Regions from separate parts of the Comamonas sp. GCA5 genome, predicted to be linked through region 2. Evidence: predicted binding sites of a transcription regulator. Region 2 holds the regulator's gene; each other region holds the start of a gene.
What was found. Region 2 encodes FNR, which switches genes on or off when oxygen is low (the NO sensors DNR and NnrR bind a similar motif). Its sites were predicted from a motif close to TTGATNNNNATCAA; they were not measured.
Positions count from the first base shown of each region.

Region 1: a site for FNR is predicted at 2,095-2,108, ahead of cydD (thiol reductant ABC exporter subunit CydD). Genes of this name have one in related genera too.
Region 3: a site for FNR is predicted at 2,059-2,072, ahead of SJH88_RS01255 (MBL fold metallo-hydrolase RNA specificity domain-containing protein). Genes of this name have one in related genera too.

Region 1 covers NZ_JAZHFR010000115.1:3,591-7,287, forward strand. Annotated here, with positions in the region: gene SJH88_RS17595 (NAD(P)H-dependent flavin oxidoreductase) at 46-1,008, shown strand; gene SJH88_RS17600 (hypothetical protein) at 1,299-1,628, shown strand; gene SJH88_RS17605 (hypothetical protein) at 1,604-1,972, shown strand; gene cydD (thiol reductant ABC exporter subunit CydD) at 2,212-3,697, shown strand, end outside.
Region 2 covers NZ_JAZHFR010000012.1:21,573-25,269, forward strand. Annotated here, with positions in the region: gene ccoG (cytochrome c oxidase accessory protein CcoG) at 1-1,265, shown strand, start outside; gene SJH88_RS04845 (FixH family protein) at 1,341-1,628, shown strand; gene SJH88_RS04850 (hypothetical protein) at 1,874-2,179, shown strand; gene fnr (fumarate/nitrate reduction transcriptional regulator Fnr) at 2,249-2,974, opposite strand; gene hemN (oxygen-independent coproporphyrinogen III oxidase) at 3,180-3,697, shown strand, end outside.
Region 3 covers NZ_JAZHFR010000003.1:15,131-18,827, reverse strand. Annotated here, with positions in the region: gene katG (catalase/peroxidase HPI) at 1-1,953, shown strand, start outside; gene SJH88_RS01255 (MBL fold metallo-hydrolase RNA specificity domain-containing protein) at 2,223-3,638, shown strand.

The sequences.
Region 1 (3,697 bases), on a different contig from region 2:
TGAAGCTGTTTTTCTATCAATCACAATAGATTCGGAGACCGTTGCATGTCCAAAATTCCTGCAGTGCTGCAAAACTTGGCATTGCCCGTGATCGGCTCGCCCCTGTTCATCATCAGCAACCCCAAGCTGGTCATTGCCCAGTGCAAGGCCGGCATCGTGGGTTCCATGCCCGCCCTGAATGCCCGCCCTGCGGAAATGCTGGAGGACTGGCTGGCCGAGATCACCGAAGAGCTGGCCGCGCACAACCGGGCGCACCCTGAAGCGCCGGCCGCCCCGTTTGCCATCAACCAGATCGTGCACAAGAGCAACGACCGCCTGGAGCACGACCTGCAGGTCTGCGCCAAGTACAAGGTGCCGCTGATCATCACCAGCCTGGGCGCGCGCGAGGACGTGAACCAGGCCGTGCACAGCTGGGGCGGCGTGGTGATGCACGACATCATCAACAACAAGTTCGCCCACAAGGCCATCGAGAAGGGCGCGGACGGCCTGATCGCCGTGGCGGCGGGGGCTGGCGGCCATGCCGGCGTGAAGAGCCCGTTTGCCCTGATCCAGGAAATCCGCCAATGGTTCGCCGGCCCGCTGGCGCTGTCGGGTTCCATGGCATCGGGCGGCGCCATCCTGGCCGCCCAGGCCATGGGGGCGGATTTTGCCTACATCGGTTCCGCCTTCATCGCCACCGAGGAGGCCCGCGCCGCCGAGGAGTACAAGCAGGCCATTGTGGACTGCAACTCGGACGATGTGGTGTATTCCAACTTGTTCACCGGCGTGCACGGCAACTACCTGGCACCGTCGATCCGCGCGGCCGGCCTGGACCCGGACAACCTGCCAGTGTCGGACCCCAGCGCCATGAACTTTGGCTCGGGCCGCACCAAGGCCTGGAAGGACATCTGGGGCTGCGGCCAAGGCATTGGCGCTATCGACCAGGTGCTGCCAGCGGCCGAGCTGATTGCGCGTTTCAAGCGGGAATACCAGGAAGCCCGCCAGCGCCTGCAACTGGCCACGGCCTGACCCTCTGGCGCCGCCGTCCCATTGGGGACTGGAAGCGCAGGACATAGAAAGTTACAATTCGGGCGCCTCGGTAGGCCATGGTTTGCCGTGCGCAGCCGCCCAGCCCCTGTGTGCCAGGCTGCCTTCTGCGAAGTGGGCGGTCTGTACCACAGGGGCTTGTCTTTTTTCAGTGCGCTCTCGCGGGCGCTGTTTTGTGAATTTTTTATGCAATTGACATCCTTCGGCGCCGTGGCGCTGGCATCGCTGGCCCAGGCCACTTCGGCCCACGCCGCCGAATCCACCCCCAGACGGTGACCGCCCTGGGCCTGAAGTCCATCGTCCAGATTGATGCCAAGTCCATGGAAGCCCTCAACGCCTACCTGCGCCCAGCGCGGACCTTCCCTGGCCAGGGGGATTTCATCAACGTTGCCGAGATGCAGGAGGTCGACCGGGACTATCCCAAGGATCTGGCCGCGACCTTCCTGGAAAACGTCCGCCTGAGCGATGCCGACAAGCAGGCGCTGGAGCCCGCCGCGGTGCAGCTGTTTGCCAGCGTGTGCGATTCGCAAAAGCGCATCACCTGCACCTGGGCAAGCCCCAGAACGTCACCGAGTGCGTGCACCCGGCGATGGTGGCCGTGAACGTGCCCTTCAACTGCCTGGCGCCCAATCCGCCCGAGAAGATCGTGGCCTTCCTGCAGCGCGCCGGTGTCGCCCAGCGGGACCTGCAGCAGTACCGCGAGCAGGTGCAGGCCCTGGCTAAGGGCTTTGAGACCGCCCCGCTGACCCAGGCCTGGAAGGTGAGCTGCCGCTGGCCGCCGAGAAGAAGAAAAGCCCCTGGTGTGGCAGAACAACTTCCCGCGCGAAAGCATCGACGTCACGCCCCTGCAGTACTGAGCCGCGCGGCCAAGCACGGCCCCTGCGATGGCTACGCATGGCAACCATGCGCTGAACGCGGCAGACCATGCGTCGCTGAGCGTGTGTGACATCGCTGCGGCATGCCGCCATCACCCAACAGCGCCCTTCGGGGCGTTTTTTTGACCTGCGCACCACGGGGGCTTGGTGTAGGTCATGACACGGCCATTACCCATCTTCCTATCGGGGTGAATTGATGGAAATCAACGTCGCAGTGTTTCACTCGACTACCTGAGCCCGTGTGGAAGTTGTTCTGCAGAAACCCTAGCATCTGCATAAATTTCAGTAAATACTGAAAATTCAGAATCAAATGGAATCCACTGACTTCGATCAAACGGCAAGCAAGCCCCGCGCCCAGCGTCGCCGTCCCGACCGCGGTACCGCGTGGTCGGTCGTGGCCTCGCTGTTGTGGCTGCCGCAGGCGGCATTGCTGGCCACCGCCGTGCAGTGGATGGCCACAGGTCGTGCCGCCGAGGTGGGTGGGCTGGCGCTGGGGCTGCTGGTGCTGGGTGCGGCCAAGGCTTGGTGCGAGGGCCATGGCATGCGCCTGAGCTTCGAGGCCGCCCGGGCCCAGCTGGACACCCTGCGGGCCCAGGTGGTGCAGGCGCTGGCCAGCAGCTCGCCCCTGGACACACGGCGCGTACCGTCGGGCCAGGCCGCCAGCGCCGTGGCCGAACAGGCGGAGGCGATTGTACCCTGGCTGTCGCGCTACCAGACCGCAATGTGGCGCACCCGGGTGCTGCCGCTGGTGATTGCCGCCGTGGTGGCTTGGCAATCCTGGGTGGCGGCGCTGATCCTGGTGGTGGCAGCGCCCTTGATTCCCCTGTTCATGGCCATCGTGGGCTGGCGTGCCCAGGCGGCCAGCCAGGAGCAGATGGTGCAGCTGGGTCAGATGAACGGTTTTCTGCTGGACCGCCTGCGCGGCCTGACCACGCTGCGCGCCTTGGGCTCGGTCGATACCACGGCCCAGCGGCTGCGTGCGCATGCCGAATCCCTGCGCCAGCGCACCCTGCGCGTGCTGCGCATTGCCTTCCTGTCCTCGGCCGTGCTGGAGCTGTTTTCGGCGCTGGGCGTGGCCATGGTGGCCGTGTACGTGGGCTTTCACCTGCTGGGCTATCTGGAGTTCGGCACCTGGCACGGCCGCCTGAACCTAGGGCAGGCCCTGTTCGTGCTGCTGCTGGCCCCCAGCTTTTTCGAGCCGCTGCGCGAGCTGGCGGCCGTGTGGCACGACCGCGCCGCCGGCGAGGCCGCGGTGCAGACCCTGCAGGACATGGCCCGTGCGGCCCAGCCCTTGCCCGGGGCGTTGGCGGCCCACGCGCCCCAAGCCTCCAGGGCGCGGCAGGCCGCAGCACGGGTGACGCTGCACAACGTGCACATCCAGGCGCCGGGCGCCGTTGCCTTGGCCGCGGCGGTGCACCTGGACATACAGCCGGGCGAGCATGTCGCCCTGTGGGGCGCCAGTGGTAGCGGCAAGTCGGTGCTGCTGGCGCAGATCGCCGGCCTGCTGCCCACCCACCAGGGGCAGGTGCGGGTGGATGGCGTGCCCATGGAGGACTGCAACGCGGCGGCATTGCGCCAGCGCATGGCCTGGATGGGTCAGCACCCGCATGTGTTTGCGGGTTCGGCCGCCCGCAACATCCGCCTGGACCGTCCCGATGTGGCCGAGGCCGACGTGGCCCCGGCCATGCAGGCCGCGGGCCTGGGGGCCGTGCTGCAGGCGCGCCCCAGCAGCAGCCTGGGGGAGGGCGGGCAGGGCCTGTCGGGCGGCGAAGCCGTGCGCCTGGCGCTGGCGCGCC
Region 2 (3,697 bases):
TCTACGGCCTGCCCTGGCTGGATTGGGGGCAGCGCCAGATGGTGCTGTTCGATCTGGGCGCGCGGCGCTTTTACCTGTTCGGCTATGTGCTGTACCCGCAGGACTTCATTTACCTCACGGGGCTGCTGATCATCAGCGCGCTGGCCCTGTTCCTGTTCACGGCCGTGGCCGGGCGCCTGTGGTGCGGCTTCACCTGCCCGCAGACGGTGTACACGGAAATTTTCATGTGGATCGAGCACAAGGTCGAAGGCGATCGCAGTGCGCGCATCCGTCTGGACCAGGCCGGCTGGACCTGGGAGAAGGTCTGGAAAAAATCGCTCAAGCAGTTGCTGTGGGTGGTGTTTGCCTTGTGGACGGGCTTCACCTTCGTGGGCTACTTTGTACCCATCCGCGAGCTGGGCAGCGAACTGCTGGCCTTGCAAGGTGGCTGGCAGATCTTCTGGGTGCTGTTCTACGGTTTTGCCACCTATGGCAATGCCGGCTACATGCGCGAGCAGGTCTGCAAGTACATGTGCCCCTACGCGCGCTTCCAGAGCGCGATGTTTGACAAGGACACGCTGGTGGTCAGCTATGACACCGTGCGCGGCGAAGCACGCGGTCCGCGCAAGAAGGATGCGGATTACAAGGCCCAGGGGCTGGGCGACTGCATCGACTGCAAGCTCTGCGTCCAGGTCTGTCCGGTGGGCATCGACATCCGCAACGGCCTGCAGTACGAGTGCATCGGCTGTGGCTTGTGCATCGATGCGTGCAACAACGTGATGGACAACATGCATTACCCGCGGGGCCTGATCCGCTTGACGACGCAAAACGCCGTCACCCAGCGCTGGCAGCGCTCCCAGATCCTGCGGCGCATCGCCCGCCCCCGGGTGCTGATTTACGGGGCCGTCCTAGTCGGTCTGTCGGTGGCGATGGTGGTGAGCATGGCGCTGCGTGAGCCGTTGAAGGTGGACGTGATCCGCGACCGTGCCTCGCTGGCCCGGATCGTGGCCGGTGGCAAGCTGGAGAATGTCTATCGGCTGCAGGTCATGAACGCCACCGAGGCCACCCAGACCTACCATGTGCAGGTGCATGGGCTCAACGGGATCGAACTGGTCGAAGGGGGCGAGGTCGAAGTGCTGCCCGCCCAGACGCGCGGCGTGGCCGTGCGGGTGCAGATTCCCTACGGTGCGGCGGAGCCCGGCTCGCACCACATCGTGTTCGACATCGACGCGCGCAGCGGTGAGGGCCGGGTGTCCGAAAAATCCGTGTTCCTGGTGCCGCGTTGACCGTGGATGCGGGTCTGGCGCACGGCCCCCTCGGGCACTGTGCGCGGTGTTTGTTTATTTCTCAGAAAGTCTAGGATGTCTCAAGCTGAAATGAAGCCCGAAGTCTCGACCGCTCCCTGGTGGAAGTTCGGCCATGTGTGGCTGGTGCTGGCAGGTCCTGCCATCGTGGTGGTGGCGGGCATTGTCACCTTGGTCATTGCCACGCGTGGCGCGGATCCGGTTGTGGACCCCGACTATTACCAGAAGGGCGTGAACATCAACGAGCAATTGCGCAACCCGGACAAAAGCCATGCGCCTGCGCACGCGGTGCGCAACCACGCCGCCACCCCTGCGGACGATTTGCCCAACCTGGCACCCAAGTGATGCGGCGCGCTGACAGGCCGTTTGTGCTGTTCTCGGCAGCACGGGGGCATGACCGCGCAGAGGGGATTGGCTTAAAACATAGCTGCTGGCGCATGTAATCAGTAGGTTTCAAATAGAAAACTATTTGAAATTCAATGGAATCAAGCGCTGGCAGCTATGTTTTTTTATTCAGTGTTTGTCCCACAAGCATGGTTCAGCGGCTGTGGACACAATTTAGGTACAACCTCTTGCGAAGGAGTGCTTTTATGTGGACACGACGCTGGATGTGGATTGGCTGGCCGGCCTTTGTGGCGGCCGGCGTGATGGAGATGCTGGTCTTTGCGGCGTTTGACCCGCACGACATGCTGTGGATGGGGCAGACGGTGGAGCTGTCGCGCACGGCCATCTACACCCTGGCATTCTTTGCGTTCTGGGCGGTCTTCGCCGTGGCCGGCTGGATGACCATGGTGCTGGCCCTGCCCAGCGCAGCGGTCAATGCCCAAGCCCAGGCGCCGTCGACTGGGCTTGGCGACCCCGAGCGGCTGCAAGCCTGCTATCCCAACAACGCTTGAATGAAAAAAGCCTTCCTGTTGATGCAGGAAGGCTTTTTTCGTGGACCTGCTCTGAGGCAGCGGCAGTGGTTATTTGTTGCAGTCTTGGTGGCTGTTAACCAGGCGTTGCAGCGCGGCGGTATCAAGAATGCGCACGTGGCGTTGTTTGACCTCCACCATACCTTCTTCGACGAACTTCGAGAAAGTGCGGCTGACCGTCTCCAGCTTCAGGCCCAGGTAGCTGCCGATCTCTTCGCGCGTCATGCGCAGCACCAGTTCCGACGACGAGAAGCCGCGTGCGTGCAGACGCTGCACCAGATTCAGGATGAAGGCCGCCAGGCGTTCCTCAGCGCGCATGCTGCCCAGCAGCAGCATCACGCCGTGCTCGCGCACGATCTCGCGGCTCATGACCTTGTGCACGTGGGTCTGCAGGGCCGTCACTTCGCGCGACACCTCCTCCAGCCCGTCAAACGGCATCACGCACACTTCGGCATCTTCCAGGGCCACTGCATCGCAGGTGTGGTGGTCATGCACGATGCCATCCAGACCAATGATCTCGCCGGCCATCTGAAAGCCTGTCACCTGGTCGCGACCATCTTCGGTAGCCACGCAGGTCTTGAAAAAGCCTGTGCGGATGGCATACAGCGATGTGAAGGGCTCCCCGTTGCGGAACAGCGTGCCGCCGCGCTTGACCTTGCGGCGGGTGGCCACAATTTCGTCGATGCGCTGCAACTGCTGCTCACTCAGCCCCGCGGGCATGCACAGCTCGCGCAGGTTGCAGTTGGAACAGGTTACTTTGATGGTTGGAGGGGTCATGTACTCGGACGCGGCGTGGTGCAGGCGATCTTGCGGGTCACGCGGTGCGTTAAAAGTCGGTAAAAAAAGAAGCTGTTACAACTGGGATTGCGGTGAATGATGCTTGTCAAAATTGTGGCATTGCTTGATCGCAGACCTCTTGATTCACGTCAAGGATGGTTGCGGGCCATTGGTGCACAGTCTAACAATCAAGGAAAAAAGATTCATGACTGTCGTCACACCCGAACTCCTGCGTCGTTACGACGTACCTGGTCCACGCTATACCTCTTACCCCACAGCAGACAGGTTTGTGGAAGCGTTTGGTGATAGCGACTATATCTTGGCTCTGAAGCAACGCAAAGTCGCTGCGGCTGCCAAGCAGCCGATGTCGCTGTATGTGCACATCCCGTTTTGCGAATCGCTGTGCTATTACTGCGCGTGCAACAAGATCGTGACCAAGCACCATGAGCGTGCGGCCACGTACATGCGCTATCTGGAGCGCGAGGTCGATCTGCACCTGCAGCACTGCGGGCGGGGGCAGGTGGTCAGCCAGTTCCATGTCGGCGGAGGAACGCCCACGTTCCTGTCCGATGACGAGTTGCGTGAGCTGTGGCAGATGCTGCGCGAGCGTTTCGCCTTTGATCCTGCTGGCGAGTATTCCATCGAGGTGGACCCGCGCACGGTGACGCGCGAGCGCCTGGCTGTGCTCAAGGAAGTTGGCTTCAACCGCCTGAGTTTCGGCGT
Region 3 (3,697 bases), on a different contig from region 2:
GACTTCGGACACTATGGTCCCCAGTTCATCCGCATGGCATGGCACGCCGCCGGCACCTACCGCATGCAGGATGGCCGTGGAGGTGCCGGTCGCGGCCAGCAACGCTTCGCCCCGCTGAACAGCTGGCCTGACAACGTCAACATCGACAAGTCGCGCCGCCTGCTGTGGCCCATCAAGCAGAAATACGGCAACAAAATTTCCTGGGGCGATCTGATGATCCTGTGCGGCAACGTCGCGCTGGAAACCATGGGCTTTCGCACGTTCGGCTTTGCCGGTGGTCGCGTCGACACCTGGGAACCCGATCAGGACGTGTACTGGGGTGCGGAAAAAGAATGGCTGGCGACCAGTGACAAGCCCAACAGCCGCTACAGCGGCGACCGCGATCTGGAGAACCCCTTGGCTGCGGTGCAGATGGGCCTGATCTACGTCAACCCCGAAGGCCCGGACGGCAATGGCGACCCACTGTCGGCCGCCCGCGACATCCGCGAGACTTTTGCCCGCATGGCCATGGACGATGAAGAGACCGTCGCCCTGATCGCCGGTGGCCACACCTTCGGCAAGACCCACGGCGCAGGGCCGGCCAGCCACGTCGGCACCGACCCCGAGGCTTCCGGCCTGGAAGCCCAGGGCCTGGGCTGGGCCAGCAGCTTTGGCAGCGGCCACGGTGGCGACACCATCACCTCTGGCCTGGAAGTGACCTGGACGCAAACCCCCGCACAGTGGGGCAACTACTTCTTCGAGAACCTGTTCAAGTACGAATGGGTCAAGACCCACAGCCCCGCCGGCGCCATCCAGTGGGTGGCCAAGGATGCCGCAGACGTCATCCCCGACGCCCATGGCGGCCCGAACAAGAAGCCCACCATGCTGACCACCGACCTGTCGCTGCGCATGGACCCGGCCTACGAAAAGATTTCGCGCCGCTTCCTGGAAAATCCCCAGGCTTTTGCCGAAGCCTTTGCCCGCGCCTGGTTCAAGCTGACCCACCGCGACATGGGTCCGCGTGCACGCTACCTGGGCCCCGAAGTGCCCAAGGAAGAGCTGATCTGGCAGGACCCCGTGCCCGCCGTCAACCACCCGTTGGTGAATGCCGCCGACGTGGCCGCACTGAAGGCCAAACTGCTGGCCTCCGGCCTGAGCGTGCAGGAGCTGGTGGGCACGGCCTGGGCCGCGGCTTCAACCTTCCGGGGTTCGGACATGCGCGGCGGTGCCAACGGGGCCCGCATCCGCCTGGCCCCGCAGAAGGACTGGGCCGTCAATCACCCTGTCCAGTTGGCCAAGGTCCTGGCCGTGCTGGAAGGCATCCAGCGCGAGTTCAACAAAGCTGCCGAGGGCGACAAGCGCATCTCTTTGGCCGACCTGATCGTGCTGGGTGGCTGCGCCGGTGTGGAACAGGCCGCCGCCGATGCCGGCACGCAGATCTCGGTACCGTTCACCCCCGGTCGCACCGACGCCAGTGCCGAACAAACCGATGCCGCATCGTTCAATGTGCTGGAACCTGTGGCCGATGGCTTCCGCAACTTCCAGAAGCAGGCTTTCGCAGCGCCGGCCGAGGCCTTGCTGATCGACAAGGCACAACTGCTGACGCTGACCGCCCCCGAAATGACGGTGCTGCTCGGCGGCCTGCGTGCCATCAACATCAACACCGATGGCAGTGAGCACGGTGTGCTGACCGCAACCCCCGGCAAGCTGACGAACGATTTCTTCGTCAACCTGCTGGACATGGGCACCAAGTGGAAGGCCCTGGACGATGGCACCTACGAAGGCGTGTGCCGCAAGACCGGCGCCAAGAAGTGGACCGGTACCCGTGTGGACCTGGTGTTTGGCTCCAACGCCATCCTGCGCGCACTGGCCGAGGTGTATGCCGAGGCAGGTTCCAGCAGCAAATTCATCCACGACTTCGTGGCCGCCTGGACCAAGGTCATGGAACTGGACCGCTTTGACCTGAAGAAGTGAGACACCGCCCTGGGGTCCCGGCCCCAGCGCTGGCCCGCTCCAACCGCGCCCTTCGGGGCGCTTTTTCATGGCGGCGTGCACCCACGGTGCCAGGCAACGCGGGGTTTGCCTTGCATCAAGCGGCGCTGCCGCCGCAGACCACGCGCCGCGCCTGGCTTGAACAGCCCTCCGTTTCTGGCGTATGGTGGACCTGTGCACCACCGCTGCACAGGCCTGTCCGAGGGTGGTGTGCTCTCCTGCAACACAGGGACAGGCCCGGATCCTCATTCATGCAGATCACTTTTCATGGCGCCGCCCAGCAAGTCACGGGATCGTGTTTTCTGGTGGAGGCGGCGGACTGCCGTTTCCTGATTGATTGCGGCATGGTCCAGGGCAACCGCGAAGCCCGGGAGCGCAATTACGAACCCTTTGCTTTCGACCCCCGACGCATCGATTTTGTGCTGCTGAGCCATGCACACATCGACCACAGCGGCATGCTGCCGCGTCTGGCCATGCAGGGCTTCAGCGGGCCGATCTTCACCACGCCGGCCACCCTGGACCTGGTCGACGTCCTGCTCAAGGACAGCGCCCACATCCAGGAAACGGATTTTGAACGCAGCACCCAGCGGGCCAGCAAGTCCAACGTGCGACACCGCCACCACAAGATACTGCCCCCGCTGTACACGCTGCGCGATGTGAACCACTGCCTGCGGCTGTTCCACACCGTGGACTACGACACCGAGTTTGCGCCGCATGCCTCGGTCAAGGTGCGCTTTCGTGACGCGGGGCACATCCTGGGCTCGGCCATCCTGGAAGTCTGGCTGACCGACGAACAGGGGCACACCCGCAAGCTGGTGGCCAGCGGCGACCTGGGGCAGCCGGGGCGGCCCATCCTGCGCGACCCGACGCCGATTGACAGTGCCGATGTGCTGCTGATCGAGTCCACCTATGGCGACCGCCTGCACAAAGACATGCCGTCCACCCTCGACGAGCTGGTCGAGGTGGTCCAGCGCACGGTCGCCAAGGGGAATGTGGTGATTCCCGCCTTCGCCGTCGGCCGCACCCAGGAGTTGCTCTATGAATTCCTGAAGTTGTCCTCGCAGGGGCGGCTGGGACCGCTGGACATCTTCATCGACTCGCCGATGGCGATTGCCGCCACGGAAGTCACCCGCAAGCATTTCACGCTGTTTGACGACGAAGCCCGCGAGCTGTTTGCGCAAGCCAAGCAACTGACCCAGCAGTTGCGCATCCATTTCGTGAGCGATGTCCAAGAATCGATCAAGCTCACGCGCGTGCGGGCCGGGGCCGTCATCATCTCGGCCAGCGGCATGTGCGATGCCGGGCGGGTGATCCACCACCTGCACCAGAACCTGGGGCGCCGCGAATGCGCCGTGGTGATTGCCGGCTTCCAGGCCCAGGGCACGCTGGGGCGGCGGCTGGTCGATGGCGAGCGCCATGTGCGCCTGCTGGGTGACGACATCGAAGTCCAGGCATCGATCCACACCCTGGGTGGCTTCTCGGCCCACGCCGACCAACGGGCGCTGCTGGACTGGGCCCGGGCTTTTGAGCGGCCCCCGGCCAAGACCTATGTCATCCATGGTGAGGCCCAGGCCTCGCAGGCGCTGGCCTCGGCACTGCGCCAGCAACAGGGCTGGGGCACCAGCGAGGTGGTCGTACCCAGCCACGGTAGCGCGTACGCCCTGTGAGTGCCATGCCAGTGGCCTGGCGCTGAGGGCAAGCCGCCTGGGCGCCGACAATACGCACC